2 regions of the Yinghuangia aomiensis genome follow, and region 1 is predicted to be linked to the other one. Evidence: riboswitches for the same ligand, from Rfam matches in the RefSeq annotation. Region 1 holds a riboswitch; the other holds the start of a gene.
What was found. Region 1 has a riboswitch for glycine ahead of gcvT (glycine cleavage system aminomethyltransferase GcvT). Riboswitches for the same ligand answer to the same signal wherever they lie in the genome.
Positions count from the first base shown of each region.

Region 2: it holds a riboswitch for glycine, as region 1 does, so the genes downstream of both, gcvP (aminomethyl-transferring glycine dehydrogenase) here and gcvT (glycine cleavage system aminomethyltransferase GcvT) in region 1, are expected to answer to the same signal.

Region 1 is NZ_BAABHS010000001.1:135,253-142,641, forward strand. It holds gene glyA (serine hydroxymethyltransferase) at 1-554, opposite strand, end outside; gene gcvH (glycine cleavage system protein GcvH) at 581-964, opposite strand; gene gcvT (glycine cleavage system aminomethyltransferase GcvT) at 1,112-2,245, opposite strand; glycine riboswitch at 2,679-2,794, opposite strand; gene ABEA93_RS00560 (OsmC family peroxiredoxin) at 2,966-3,397, shown strand; gene ABEA93_RS00565 (enhanced serine sensitivity protein SseB C-terminal domain-containing protein) at 3,535-4,248, shown strand; gene ABEA93_RS00570 (enhanced serine sensitivity protein SseB C-terminal domain-containing protein) at 4,306-5,004, shown strand; gene ABEA93_RS00575 (hypothetical protein) at 5,068-5,541, shown strand; gene ABEA93_RS00580 (DUF885 family protein) at 5,557-7,062, opposite strand; gene ABEA93_RS00585 (trimeric intracellular cation channel family protein) at 7,160-7,389, shown strand, end outside.
Region 2 is NZ_BAABHS010000023.1:72,924-80,312, forward strand. It holds gene gcvP (aminomethyl-transferring glycine dehydrogenase) at 1-1,685, opposite strand, end outside; glycine riboswitch at 1,828-1,960, opposite strand; glycine riboswitch at 1,963-2,056, opposite strand; gene ABEA93_RS28315 (DNA polymerase IV) at 2,183-3,667, opposite strand; gene ABEA93_RS28320 (SanA/YdcF family protein) at 3,771-4,472, opposite strand; gene ABEA93_RS28325 (MerR family transcriptional regulator) at 4,523-5,113, opposite strand; gene ABEA93_RS28330 (bifunctional nuclease domain-containing protein) at 5,540-6,013, opposite strand; gene ftsR (transcriptional regulator FtsR) at 6,599-7,389, opposite strand, start outside.

The sequences.
Region 1 (7,389 bases):
GCCGCGAAGTCGAGCTGCCGGGGGTACGCCGACCAGCCCGCGACGATCATCTTCGGGCGGTGCTCCTTGGCGAGGCGCTCGACCTCGCCCATGTCCACCAGTCCGGCCGCGTCGACCTTGTAGGAGACGACGTTGTACTGCTTGCCGGAGAAGTTGAGCTTCATCCCGTGCGTCAGGTGGCCGCCGTTGGCCAGGTCCAGGCCCAGCACGGTGTCGCCGGTCTGCAGCAGACCGAAGTACACCGCGGCGTTCGCCTGCGCGCCGGAGTGCGGCTGCACGTTCGCGGCCTCGGCGCCGAACAGCGCCTTGAGCCGCTCGATGGCGAGGTTCTCGACGACGTCGACATACTCGCAGCCGCCGTAGTAGCGGCGCCCGGGGTACCCCTCGGCGTACTTGTTGGTCAGTACGGAGCCCTGGGCCTCGAGGACCGCGACGGGCGCGAAGTTCTCGGAGGCGATCATTTCCAGGGTCGACTGCTGGCGGTGCAGCTCGTCGGCGACGGCGGCGGCGACCTCAGGGTCCACCTCGGCCAGGGGACGGTCCAGGATCGTCACGGTGGGTCAGCTCCTCGATCGGGTGCTCAGGCGCCGGTGAAGGCGATGTACTCGTCGGCGGACAGCAGCGCGTCGGACTTCTCCGCCGGGGTGTCCAGGCGCACCTTGATCAGCCAGCCGTCGCCGTACGGGTCGGAGTTGACCAGTTCGGGTTCGTCGACGACCGCCGTGTTGACCTCGACGACCTCGCCGTCGGCGGGGGCGAAGATGTCGCTCACCGACTTGGTCGACTCCAGTTCACCACAGGGCTCGCCCGCGGTGACCCGCGTGCCGACCTCGGGAAGCTGGACGAAGACCACGTCGCCGAGGGCGTTGGCCGCGAACTCCGAGATGCCGATGACGGCCGGGTCGCCGTCCGTCGTCAGCCACTCGTGGTCCTTGCTGTAGAGCAGGTGCTGGGGTGCGCTCACAGGTCCATTCTCCATTCCGGGAGGGCGGCGCCGATCCTCAGGGGATTTCGTGCCGGTTTGCGGGGTTTCGCAGCGGGGGTTCCGCCGGGGTTCCGCTGCGGGTCTTGCTGCGGGTCGTGCGCGGGCCGCCGGGACGGGCGGCCCGGGTCAGGCGCGCTTGTAGAACGGCAGGGCGACCACGTCGACGGGCTCGGCGGTGCCGCGGACGTCGACGGCCAGGCGGGTGCCCGGCTCGGTGCGGTCGACGGGCACGTACGCCATCGCGATCGGCGCGCCCAGCGTCGGCGACGGCGCGCCGGACGTGATCTCGCCGATCGGCTCCTCGGTGTCCGGGTCGAGCACCGCGTACCCGGCGCGCGGCACGCGGCGGCCGACGGCGCGCAGGCCGACGAGGGCCGCGGCCGGGCCCGCCTGCTCGCGCGCGGCGAGCGCGTCGCGGCCGACGAAGTCCTCCGGCTTGTCGAGGCGCACGACGCGGCCGAGGCCGGCTTCGTACGGGGTGCGCGCGGTGGACAGCTCGTGCCCGTACAGCGGCATGCCGGCCTCCAGGCGCAGCGTGTCGCGGCACGACAGGCCGGCGGGGATGAGGCCGTGCGGGACGCCGGACTCGGCGAGTGCGGTCCACAGGCGCTCGGCGTCGGCGGGGGCGCAGAACAGTTCGAAGCCGTCCTCGCCGGTGTAGCCCGTGCGGGCGAGCAGCACGTCCACGCCGGCGACGGTGGCGCGGTCGGCGGCGTAGTACTTGACCGCGTCGAGGTCGAGGCCGGTGAGCGGCGCGAGGATCGCGACGGCGTGCGGGCCCTGCACGGCGAGCAGCGCGTAGTCCTCCGACCGGTCGGCCACGGCGGCGTCGAAGCCGGCCGCGCGGGCGACGAGTTCGGCGGCGACCACGGCGGCGTTGGAGGCGTTGGCGACGACCAGGAACTCGGTGTCGCCGGTGCGGTAGACGATCAGGTCGTCGAGGATGCCGCCGTCGGCGTCGCAGATCATCGAGTAGCGGGCGCGGTCGACGCCGATCTTGGACACGTAGCCGACCAGCGCGTGGTCGAGTGCGCGCGCCGCCTCGGGGCCGGTGACCGCGATCTCGCCCATGTGCGTGAGGTCGAACAGGCCGGCGGCCTCGCGGACCGCCCGGTGCTCGGCCGACTCGCTGCCGTAGCGCAGGGGCATCCGCCACCCGGCGAAGTCGGTCATGGTGGCGCCGAGCGCGTCGTGCACCGCGTCGAGCGGCGTACGGCGCTCGCGGGGTGCCTCGGCGGCGGGGGAGGGGCTGGACGTCATCGGCTGGACTCCTCGCGGGTGGGGCCGGCGGCTGGGGCCGAAGGGAACCTGACCGCCATGATTTCGTGCGGATTGTCGCGATGTCGCGCGCACACGCGCCGGGCAGGCGGTGCGACGGCGCGCGATCGGCGGCTCGCCGGCACGCAAAGCGGCGCGGCAGCCCGCGCGGCAGGCGCGACGACGGGCGGGACAAGAGACGGCGCGAGCGGCGGCGCAGGCGGCGGGCACAACGGGCGGTCCGGCAAGGGGGCTCCCTGGGCGTCGCGCGGCATGCCGGACGGGCCGGGCACGCAGCACGGGGCTGGTGGGTCGCCTCCCCCTCTGTCATGGACCTGAGAGCTTCACGCGCGGGCCCGAGCGGAGTCGGGCGGACCGCGGCTTGCACCGTGGGTGAGCCCCGCCGGGCGTGCGCGGGACTGCTTTCCAGAGTCGCCTCACCCGCGCGGTACTTGGGGCCTGAGAGTTTCCGGGGAGGAATTGCTCCTTCGGCGCCCCGGGACGCTCGGCCGGAAGGCCGCGCGGCGTCGGGGGCTCTCCCGCATGGGGTCGAGGGCCGGTGTGAAGTTGTGGGCGCATGCTATCGGTCCCGCCCGCGGATGCCGCGGGCGTGTCGGAGGTTTCTCCGATCGGCACCCGCGGCTTCCGTTGCTAGCGTGGGCGCGACCAGGCCGGATACCGCGGCCGACCGGAGACGCACGCACCGCACAGGGAGGCTCGCCCGTGGCGACCACGCGCACCGCGACCACTGACTGGAAGGGCCCGCTCATCGGCGGCTCGGGGACCGTTTCGCTCGACTCCTCGGGCGTGGGGACCTACGAGGTGTCCTGGCCGTCCCGCGCGGAGGCGGCGAACGGCAAGACCAGCCCCGAGGAACTCATCGCGGCCGCCCACTCGTCCTGCTACTCGATGGCGCTCTCGCACGCCCTCGCGGGCCGCGGGACGCCGCCCGACTCGCTGGAGACCCGGGCGGACGTGACCTTCCAGCCCGGCGAAGGCATCACCGGCATCGTGCTGTCGGTCAAGGCGCACGTGCCGGGTATCAGCACCGAGGACTTCGCGGCGGTCGCGGCGGACGCCAAGGAGAACTGCCCGGTGAGCAAGGCGCTCAAGGCCGGCGTGCCGATCTCGCTGCAGGCCGAACTCGTCGGCTGAGCGGCGGACGCACGCGACGGCGGGGACCGGAAGGTCCCCGCCGTTCGCATGTCCGCGGCCGCCGCCCCGCCACCGCGCCGCCAGGGGGCCCCGCCACGCCCTAGGCTGGCCGCAGATCATCAATTGGAGGTGGCCTGGTGGCGTTCCCCGCGAACCATGTCGAGCAGTGCCTGGCCGCGGCCCTGCACGATCCGGCGCGGACCGGCGAGCTGCTGGCGGTGCTCGCGGACGCCGAGGTCTGGGTGCCGCTGCCCGCGGGCGGCAGCCCGCAGGACACCGAACTCACGCTGCCCACCACGGAAATCGACGGCATGCCGTACGTGCCCGTGTTCAGCTCCGAGGAGCAGCTGCGCCGCGCCGCGGGCCTGATGCCGTTCACCGTCGCCCCGGTCCGCGAGTTCGCCCGCGGCCTGCCGCCGCACGTCGGAATGGCGGTCAACCCGGGCGGCGAGGTCGGCATCCCGATACCGCCGCAGGGCGTCCTGGAGCTGTCCCGCCCGCCGGGCGCCGGGGCGATGGGCGCCCGCGTGACGCTGGCCGAGCCGGAGCCCGCCGAGGAGCCGTACGTCTTCCTCGCCGCGGCCGCCGAGGAGTTCGCCGTGACCCCGGTCGTGCTGACCGCCCGCCGCGCCCTCGGCGTCGTCGAATCCGACGCCCCGTGCCTGTTCGTCGGCGTCGAACTCGACCGCTGGCAGGAGGAGGACCGCCGCGCCACCGTGGCCGCGCTGGAGCGCGCCGTGGCCCGCGCCGGATCCCCGTGGCCGGTCAACCTCGTGCTCGTCGATCTCGCCCAAGACCCCATCGGCGACTGGATGCTGGACGCGGTCCGCCCGTTCTACGAACGCCCTTGACGCCTGTCGGCACATACGATGGTTGCCTTCGTCACGCACCGCACGGGGAGGACACCGGTGGCGTTTCCCGCCAACGAGGTCGAGCACGCGATGCGGCAGGTCGCGCCGCAGGGATACGAAGCCTACGAAGTCCTGCTCCAGGCCCTGGACCGGGGCCACGTCTGGATGCTGCTCTGGCAGGGACAGCCCGGCAGCCCGGACGCGCAGTACGGGAACATGGAGGTCCACGGCTCGCACTACGCCCCGGCCTTCACTTCCGAGGAGCAGCTCCGGGAGAGCCGCTGGGACCGCGGGTGGGAGGTGCACGCGGTCAAGGAGATCGGCGCGACGCTGTACCCGGACCGGTGGGGCATCTGGCTCGACCCGCACATGCAAGGCGGCGGGATCGGCATCCCGTTCCTCGACCTGCGGCGCATCGTCACCGGCCTGGACCGCACCCTGCCCGGGCCCCTGCGGGTCGGCGAACCCACCGTGCAGGACCCGGCGTTCTGGTCGATGGTGGCCGCCGAGCTGGCGGGCAGCGGCGTGGTCCGCGCCGCGCACCGCGCCTACGTCGAACCGTCCGTCGGCGCGCCCCGCGTCGTCCTCGGCATCCGCACCGCGGACGCAGACCCGGCGACCACCGACCGCGTCCACGCCGCCGTCGCCCGGGCCTCCGCGGCGATGCCCGGCGGCCCGCTGTCGTGGGTGCCGCTCGACGACCCGTACGACCCGGTCGCCGGCTGGCTCCGGGACCACACGCGGTCGTTCGTCTGACGCCGGCCCGGAAGCCGGGCCCCGGCCGGCCCGCCGCGTGCCCGGTCTGCCACAGTGCCCGCCATGCGTGAGATACGGATGGTGCTGTCGCTCGGGCAGCGCTGGGCCCTGCTGGTTCCGGGCGCGGTCATTACCGCGGTGGGTATCGCCCTGATCGCCGTCGACGTGTCCCCGTTCGGTCTCGGCGCCGGGCCCGTGCTCCTTTTCATGGGCTTCTACTCGGCGAGGTTCGCGACCGTGCTCACGCCGCACGGCCTCACCCTGAAGGCCTTCACCACGCGGCACTTCGCGTGGGGGGAGATCGCCGCCGTCGAAGCCAAGCACACCCTCGGCACCTGGTACGTGCGCCTCACCCTGACGAGCGGCCGCCGGGTGCGCGTGCGTGTCCCGCTCGACGGCCCGGGGCAGCGCGACCCGGACTTCCACGCCAAGGTCGCGACGATCTGGCACTGGCGGGAGGCCGGGGTCGCCGCGGCACGGCAGGCCTATCTGCAGGCCTACCCGCAACAGCCGACCCCGCCCCAGCCCTACGCCTGACGATTCGGCCGCGCGTCAGCCGCGTTCCACCGCCGTGCGCACCAGTCCCACGGGCGGGCTGCCCAGGTCCAGCAGTGCGGTGTGGAAGCGCTCCAGCGTGAAGCCCGTGCCCCACGCGGCCTTCGCCTCGTCGCGAAGGTCGCGCAGGGCGAGCTTGCCCCACGTGTAGCAGCCGTAATTCCAGTCGAAGGTGCCACGGCGGGCCTCGCTCGCCGCGGCGGTGCGGGCGAGGTGGGCGTCCGCCATGAACCGGCGGGTGGCCTCCGCGACGTCCATCGCGCCGGTGTGCAGGCCGATCGCCGCGGCCAGCCGGGTCACCCGGATCAGCGCCTCCAGGCACATGCCGATCGCGTAGCGCGGATCGCCGGCCCGGAAGCCCTCCTCCAGGCACACCTCCTCGATGTAGTGCGCCCAGCCCTCGGCGAACGACGACGAATGCAGCACCCGGCGCACGTCCGACGGCGCCCGCCGCAGCGCGCGGCCGTGCGCGAAGTGCCCGGGCGCGACCTCGTGGACGGTGATCGCCGGGAGCGTGGTGCGGCTGAAGACCGACAGCCACTCCTCGATCTCGTCGGCCGGCCAGTCCGGCTCGGGCGGCGTCACGAAGTACCAGGACGGGGCCTCCGGCTCGCCCGGCGCGTTCCACGACATCATCGCCATCGCCCAGCGCATCGACTCCGGCGCGGGCCCGACCTCGCACACGCCGTCGACGTACGGCGCCAGCTTGCGGGCCCTGGTGAACTCGATGACCTCCAGCGTCTGCGCCCGCGCCTCGGCGAGGACCCCGTCCGCGTCCGGATGGTCGGCCAGCAGCTCCGGCACCAGGTCCTCGACCGTCCGCGCCGGGTTGTACGCCTTGCACGCCTCCGCCAAGAGCCCCCGCAGCCGGTCCCGCTCGGCGTCCGCCCGCTCGGCCAGCCTGCCGAGGTCGACCTCGACCGCGTCCGCCGAACCCATCAGCCGGGCCAGCGCCGCACCGCCGAGGGCCGTGTCCGGGTCGCCGACCTGCGTGGCCCGCTCCAGATGCGCGACCAGGCGGCGCAGCGAGGCCAGCGCCTTCTCGCCGACCTCCCCGTCCTCCGGCCGCACCGCGGCGGCCTGCCCGCGGGCGGCGCCGAGCAAGGCGTCGGCGACCGGCGCGGTCACCTGGTCGAGCGACGCCAAGGCCATGTCGACGGCGTCCGGCCACTTCTCCAGGTGCCGGGAGCGGGCCAGCGCGCGCTCCTCCGCGGGCGCGTACTCCCTGTCGTAGACGGAGAGTTCGAGGTTCTCCAGGTGCGGGCGCGGGTCTCGGCGGTGCATCTCCAGCTCGCCGTGGACGACGCGCGTGTGCTCCTCGAACGCGGCGATGTGCGCCTCGTCGTGCGGGTCGTCCAGCGGTGGGCCGCCCAACGCGTCGAGCGCGGCACGCACGCCGGCGGGGGAGAGGTCCTGAATCCGGCCGTCGTATTCGTGCAGGCCGGCACCCTCTCGGGCGGAGGCGAGGGAGAGATCGCACAAGGCGCGCAGTCGGGCATCCATTCCCCGAGGCTACCCAGCGGTTCCCGCCGGACCCACGGAAAACGGCGGTCCGCCCCGGGGGACCGCGCTGCCCGGACAACAAGGCACAATTTCTGCCATGCCGCCTCAGGAGATCCAGGAGATCTACAGCCACACCGTCCAACAAGTGCTCGACCTGACCGGCATCTTCGTCTTCGCCGTGGCGGGCGCCCTCACGGCGGTACGCAAGAACTTCGACGTCATCGGGATCGTGGTGCTCGCGGAGGTCACCGCCCTCGGCGGCGGTGTCATCCGCGACCTCATCATCGGCGACGTCCCGCCCGCCGCCTTCCGCGACCTGGGCTACTT
Region 2 (7,389 bases), on a different contig from region 1:
GCGCGCACCGCGAGCAGCCCGGCCAGTTCGCCCTGCGACCCGGCGTTCGGCTGGATGGAGACCTTGTCGTAGCCGGTGACCGCGACCAGGGCGTCCTCGAGGCCGTGGATCAGCTCCAGGTAGCCGGCCGCCTGGTCGGCGGGCGCGAAGGGGTGGATCTGCGCGAACTCGGGCCAGGTGATCGGCTCCATCTCGCTCGTCCCGTTGAGCTTCATGGTGCACGAGCCGAGCGGGATCATGCCGCGGTCGAGCGCGTAGTCCTTGTCGGCGAGGCCGCGCAGGTAGCGCAGCATGTCCGTCTCCGAGCGGTGCGCGTGGAAGACCGGGTGGGCCAGGTAGTCGTCGGTGCGCAGCAGCCCCTCGGGCAGCGCGTCCGGAGTGGCCTCGTCCAGCGCCGCGACGTCCTGCCCGGCGACGCCGAAGGCACGCCACACGGCGGCGAGGTCCTCGCGGGTGGTGGTCTCGTCGCAGCTGATCGACACGTGGTCGTCGTCGGCCTGGTACACGTTGACGCCTTCGCCGCGCGCCGACTCGCGCACCGCGGCCGCCCGGCCCGGGACACGGACGTGCACGGTGTCGAAGAACGCGCCGTGCGCGACCTCGACCCCGCCCGCGCGCAGCCCGGCGGCCAGCACCGCGGCGTACCGGTGGGTGCGGCGGGCGATCGCAGCAAGGCCCTCGGGGCCGTGGTAGACCGCGTACATGCCGGCCATGACGGCGAGCAGCACCTGCGCGGTACAGATGTTGCTGGTGGCCTTCTCCCGGCGGATGTGCTGCTCGCGGGTCTGGAGCGCGAGGCGGTAGGCCTGGTCGCCCGCGGCGTCGACGGAGACGCCCACGAGGCGGCCGGGCAGCGAACGGGCGAGCTTGTCGCGGACCGCCATGTAGCCGGCGTGCGGGCCGCCGAAGCCCATCGGCACGCCGAACCGCTGGGTGGTGCCGACGGCGATGTCGGCGTCCATGCTGCCGGGCGAGGCGAGCAGGGTGAGCGCGAGCAGGTCGGCGGCGACCGCGACGAGCGCCCCGCGGCCGTGCGCGTCCGCGATGAGCGGCGCGAGGTCGCGCACCCGGCCGTCGGCACCCGGGTACTGGAGCAGCGCACCGAAGAACTCGCCCTCGGGCAGCCCCGCGGAGGTGTCCGCGACGACGACGTCGATGCCGAGCGCCTCGGCACGCGTCCGCACCACGGCGATCGTCTGCGGCAGACACGCCGCGTCCACGACGAACACGTTGCTCTTGGCCCGTCCGGCGCGGCGCGCGAGCGTCATGGCCTCGGCGGCGGCGGTGCCTTCGTCGAGCAGCGACGCGCCCGAGACCGGGAGGCCGGTGAGGTCGGCGACCATGGTCTGGAAGTTCAGCAGCGCTTCGAGGCGGCCCTGCGAGATCTCCGGCTGGTAGGGCGTGTAGGCCGTGTACCAGGCCGGGTTCTCCAGCACGTTGCGGGTGATGACCGGCGGCGTGTGGGTGCCGTAGTACCCGAGGCCGATCATCGGCCGCAGCACGGTGTTGCGCGACGCGAGGGCGCGGAGCTGCTCGTGCACGTCGGCCTCGGTGACCGCGGCGGGCAGGTCGAGCGCCTCGAGGGTGCGGATGGCGCCGGGGACGGCGGCGTCGGTCAGCTCGTCGAGCGAGCCGTAGCCGACGTGCGCCAGCATCTTGGCCTGCTCGTCGGCATCCGGGCCGATGTGCCGGGTGGTGAACGGCGACGCGGCCTCGAGCGCGGCGAGGCTGCCGGGACCGGACGCGTGGTGCGATGACGACGAGCTCACGTGGAGGCCTCCAGTGTCGCGGAGGAGACCGCGCGGGTCGCGCGACCTCTCTGCCTCCCCCTCTGTCATCGATACCTGAGAGCTTCACCCGGGCGCCGCAGAAACGCGGAACGGGTTTTCACCGTCGGTGAGCCCCGGCCGCACTCCGCCGGAAAACCGGCGGAACCCGAACGGGACTGCTTTCCAGAGTGCCCATGGCCACGCGGTACGGGTGCCTGAGAGATTCCGGGGAGGGGTTGCTCCTTCGGCGCCCGGATCGGTGTCCGGGACTCTCCCGCGCGACTGTTGGTGCGCCCTCAACGCTACCAGTGCGCCGCCGACGGATAGGCGGAAGATCACCCGGGGGAACGGAGAGAGGGGGTCTACGCGGGTAGTTGACGGGAAGGCGCAGCCGCCGCTGTGCGCCGCGATCCTCACCCGCCCTGCGGCGGCTCCCCCTCCGCCACCAGCGGCAGCGGCGCCGATGCCGTCACGTCCGGGTCGTCCACCGGGAACGTCCGCACCCGCCCGGGCGCCGAGCCCGGTGTCTCGAAGCGCACGGTCACGCGGCCGACGCCGCTGCCTTGGACCCAGCCGGGGCCGTACTCGGTGTGCGTCACGTCTTGGCCGGGGAGCCACTTGGCGTTGCCGAAGCGGCCGGGGTGGAAGACCGGGACGGGGCCGTAGGCGCCGTCCTCGGGGCCGTGCTCGGCCGCGGCCTCCTCGCCCGGGGCGGGCTCGCCGGTGCCCGCCGCAGCCGGGGCCGCGTCCTCGTCCGCCGCCTTCCCCACCTCCAGGTCGGCCGCCTCGTCGCCGCCCCCGGCGAACCCGACGTCCGCCCCCGCGACTTCCCCGAACAGATCCTGCTGGGCGAAGTCCGCCAGCGACGCGACGCCCACGCCCAGCAGCCGCAGGCCGCCGGTGAAGTCGACCTGCGCGGCCAGGCGGTGCACGGTTTCCCGGACCACCGCCAAGTCGTCCGTCGGGGCGCGCAACGTCTCCGAGCGGGTCAGCGTGCTGAAGTCGTAGCGCCGCATCTTCACCACGACGGTGCGGCCGGACCGGCCCGCGGCGCGCAGGCGTTCGACGCAGCGGGCGGCCAAGCGGTCGAGTTCGGCGGCCACCCGGGCCCGGTCGACCAGGTCGACTTCGAAGGTGTCCTCGACGGACACCGACTTGGCATCCCGTTCCGCGACCACCGGCCGGTCGTCGATGCCGAGCGCATGGTCGTGCAGGCCGCGGCCGTGGGCCTGGCCGAACATCCGGACCAGCTCGTCCGGGTCGGCCGCGCCCAGCTCGCCGATGGTGGTGATGCCGACCTTGCGCAGGTGCTCGGCGGTGGCCGGGCCGACACCCCACAACGCCCGTACCGGCAACGGGTCGAGCAGGGCGTGCTCTTCACCGGGTGCAACGACCACGAGGCCGTCGGGCTTGGCGGCCTCCGAGGCGATCTTGGCGACCAGCTTGGACGTGGCCAGGCCGACGGACGCGGTGAGGCCGGTGGCGGCCCGTATGTCGGCGCGCAGGCGTACCGCGAGCTCGGTCGCGCCCGCGGTGTCGAGTTCCTCGCCGTGCGGGCCGGCCTCCAGGTCGACGAACGCCTCGTCCAGGCTCAGCGGCTCGACCAGCGGCGACAGTTGCCCGAGCAGGCCCATGACGCGCTCGCTGACGTCCCGGTACGCGGTGAAGCGCGGGATCAGGAACGCCGCGTTCGGGCAGCGCCGCCGCGCCTCCGCGGTGGGCATGGCGGAGCGCACGCCGAACCGTCGCGCCTCGTAGGACGCGGTGGCCACCACCCCGCGGCCGCCGATGCCGCCCACGACGACCGGTTTGCCGCGCAGACTCGGTTTGGCGGCCTGTTCGACCGACGCGTAGAACGCGTCCATGTCGAGATGCAGGATGCCCGGCTTCTGTCGCATTTCCTCCGATGATCGCGCATCGGTGCGACATCCCGGCGGCGGCACACCCCGCACGGGCGCAAGGGGTTCGCGAGGGCGCTCGGCAGCCGCTTCCGCGGACGGTTCAGCGGGCCGCGGCCAAGCCCTCGTCGACGCCGGGCTCGTGCGGGCCGAGCGCCTGCGGTTCCGGTTTCAGCACCGCCTCGCCGAGAGCCTTGTACGCCGCGAACACCTCGCGGAAGCCGCCGTACAGCGTTACGCCGATCAGTTCGCCGTGCAGCGAGTCGTCGCCCACCCCGTAGGCCGTCACCCCGGCCGCGTCGCACAATGCGAGAGCACGGCGCAGATGGAACGTCTGGGTCACCACGATCGCCCGGTCGACCCCGAACACCTTCTTGGCGCGTACGCAGGAGTCCCAAGTCGAGAATCCCGCATAGTCGGCGACAACTTGCTTCTCCGGCACTCCGCGAGCGACCAGGTAACGGCGCATCACATCCGGCTCGTTGTACGAGTCCCGGCCGTTGTCGCCGGACACCAGCAGCACCTTCACCTTGCCCGCCCGGTACAGGTCCAAAGCCACGTCCAGGCGACGCGCCAGCAGCCGGGACGGCTCGCCGTCCTTGATCCCCGCCCCGAGCACCAACGCGACCGGCGTCGGCGGCACATCGGAGACCGTGCGCAGGCGGCCGCCCGCGACCGCGTACATCCACGTCACGGGGGCAAGGCCGAGCACGGTCACGAGGACGGTGGTCTGGAACGCGATGCGCTGCCGCCGACGCGTCCGCAGCGCGCGGGCGAGCCGGGCGGGAACCAACCGGTGAGCCATGCCGGAAGGGACGCCGCGGACCGCGGCGGCGGTTCCGGCGGGTGGCCGGATCAGCCCGCCCGCTCCCGGCGGCGGCGGGCGAGTTCGTCGGCGGGATGGGCGCGGTAGATGACCTCGCCGGTGTCCGGGCGCTCACCCTGCAGGTGGCCCAGCGACGCCTCGACCTCGCGCCACACCGCGCCCACGGCGATGCCGAAGACGCCCTGGCCGCCTTGCACCAGGTCGACGACCTGGTCGTACGAGGTGCACTCGTACACGCTCGCGCCGTCGCTCATCAGCGTCATCCCGGCCAGGTCCTCGACGCCCCGCCCGCGCAGGTGGGCGACCGCCACACGGATGTTCTGCAAGCCGACCCCGGTGTCCAGGAGCCGCTTGACGATCTTGAGGACGAGGATGTCGCGGAAGCTGTACAGACGCTGCGTGCCGGAGCCGTGCGCCGGTCTGATGCTCGGCTCGACGAGCTGCGTACGGGCCCAGTAGTCGAGCTGGCGGTAGGTGATGCCGGCCGCGGCACACGCGGTGGGGCCGCGGTAGCCGACCTCGCCGGACTCGTCGGCGGACGCCGCTTCCCGGGGCACGCCGTGCGGCGTCAGCGGGCGGGCCGCGCGGGCTTCGCCCGCAAAGTCGCCGGTGCTGCTCACGCCGACCTCCGTTTCGTCTCCCCGCACCTGCCTGCGGCGAGAGGAATGCCGTGAGTCCCGGGCCGCATGCGGCGGAGTGCAACGCGCACGGCTCACCCCCGGAACTGTCGATTTCGACGGTAGGCAGTCACCCACAGCGCGTCAACGACCGCCGCATTCGGCACGCCGAGTGACGCATCTCTCAATCTGCGTTTGGATACTCGGCAACAAGGGTACGCATGGCGACCGCCCTCTGTCGGTTCCGCACCCCAGTTGATCGAATCGGCCCGTTCGGGTGGCCGGGCAGATCGGCGTATTTCACTCGATCGCGCAAGGGTTGCGACGTCGAAACGGAAAGCCGGCCCGCGCCCACGCGGACCGGCTCCGGAAGTACCCGGTACTGATTGCCCGACGTCGCCCGACTACCGGCTTGTCACGGGTGGCCTGTCACTGACTCGTCGTGCCGAAATCCTCGGGCGAGATCTGGTCCAGGAACTCCCGGAACTTCTCGACCTCGTCCTCCTGCTCGTCCGGAATGACGATCCCCGCTTCGTCGAGCACCGCCTCGGCACCGAAGATCGGCGTCCCGGTACGCAGCGCCAGCGCAATCGCGTCGGACGGCCGGGCACTGACCTCGGTCCCGTTCGCGAAGACCAACTCGGCGTAGAACACCCCTTCACGCAGATCCGTGATCCGGATTCGGGTCAACTCCTGACCAAGTGCCTCGAGCACATCCCGGAACAGGTCATGCGTCAACGGCCGAGCCGGCACCACGCCCTGCTGCGCAAAGGCGATCGCCGTCGCCTCCACGGGCCCGATCCAAATCGGCAGGTAGCGATCGCCGCCGGTCTCCTTGAGGAGAACGATCGGCTGGTTGGAAGGCATCTCCACCCGGACGCCCACGACCTCAAGCTCGTTCACATCGCCACACTAGCGCGCTCGGGTGACGAGCACAGATCCCCCCGGCCCCATTCGCACACGGATTCGTCGCATTTTCTCCGCCGCCGGTAAACGTGCACCCCCCGGAATTTCACATGACTGCAACGGAATCGGCCGCGCTGAGGGGCTGTGGAGGAGGGGGCGAGAGGGCGGGGGCCGGATGGGTGAGGAGGGGGGTGGCATGGGGTGTTGGGAGCGCTTGGCCTGGCGAGGGGCGGGCGCGGGACGGGTGAGGAGGCGGATGGGCTGCGCCGTCGGCGGGCGGGAACTGCGGGCGCGCGAGTCCGCGGACCCCACCTGCTCGACACGGCCACGACGGACCGGCGGCGAGTCGGCGGCATCCGGTCCGGGGCCGGGTTGAGCCGCGGACTGCCGGCGGGCGGAGCCGGGCGTCCAAGCCGAGCGGGCGGCGATGTCGATCGCGAGGTGTGCTGTTCGGCCCCTCGGGGCCCGCGACACGCCGTTGCCTCGCCGTCCGGCGGCGCGGTGTGTCGTTCGGGACGCGAGCTGTCGTGGCGCGGCGGCCGTCCGCCGCGTGCGCCTGTGCGCGGCGGAGGCCGCTGTCGGTCAGCGGTCCAGGAGGGGGCGTAGGGCGGAGCTGACCAGGACGGTGTGGAGGCGGGAGGTGAGGGAGAGCAGGTCGCGGACGGTTTCCTCGGCGCCGGACTTGGCTCCCGCGCCGCGGCGGTGCAGCAACGGCGCGACGATCTGCTCGGCCAGCGCGGCCTCGCGGTCGGCGGCCGCCTTGACCTGGCGCAGGTGGCGCGGTTCGAGGCCGTACTCGCCCAGCGCGGTGACGAGCCGGGCGACGACGAGGGCGTCGCCGTCGTAGCGGAGGACGGTCCGGGGGACCGGGTCGGCGCCGGACGCCGTGGCGCGTGCGGAGGCCGGGCGGGCGGCGGGCTTGGCCTCGGCGGACGATGCCGCACCGGTCTGGGTGGCGATCGGCGGCGGGGCCGTGGGGCCACCGACCATAGGCCGCTCGGGCGCGTGGGGGGACGACGAGGACGACGTGTTCTCCCCCGCGGCGGTCCCGACAGCATGGCCGGCACCGGGTCGCTCCCGGTCCGGCGCGCGAGAGGACGACGCGGCCTCCCCTGCGGTCGTGTCGAGAGCATCGTCGGCGCCCGGTTGCTCCTGGACACGCGAGTCGGCTGCGGGGCCGGGGAGAGTCCCGACACCGCCGCCGTCCTGCCCCTGATAACCCGCGTCGGCCGCGGGGCCCAGGGGGGTATCGGAGCCGCCGGGCCGTGCCTGGTCGCGCACGTCGGCCAAGGGGCCTTGGAGGACATCGTCGGGTCGGTTCCGACCGGTCGTGTCCGCCACGGGGCCGTCCGGGGCATCGGTGCGCGTCTCTG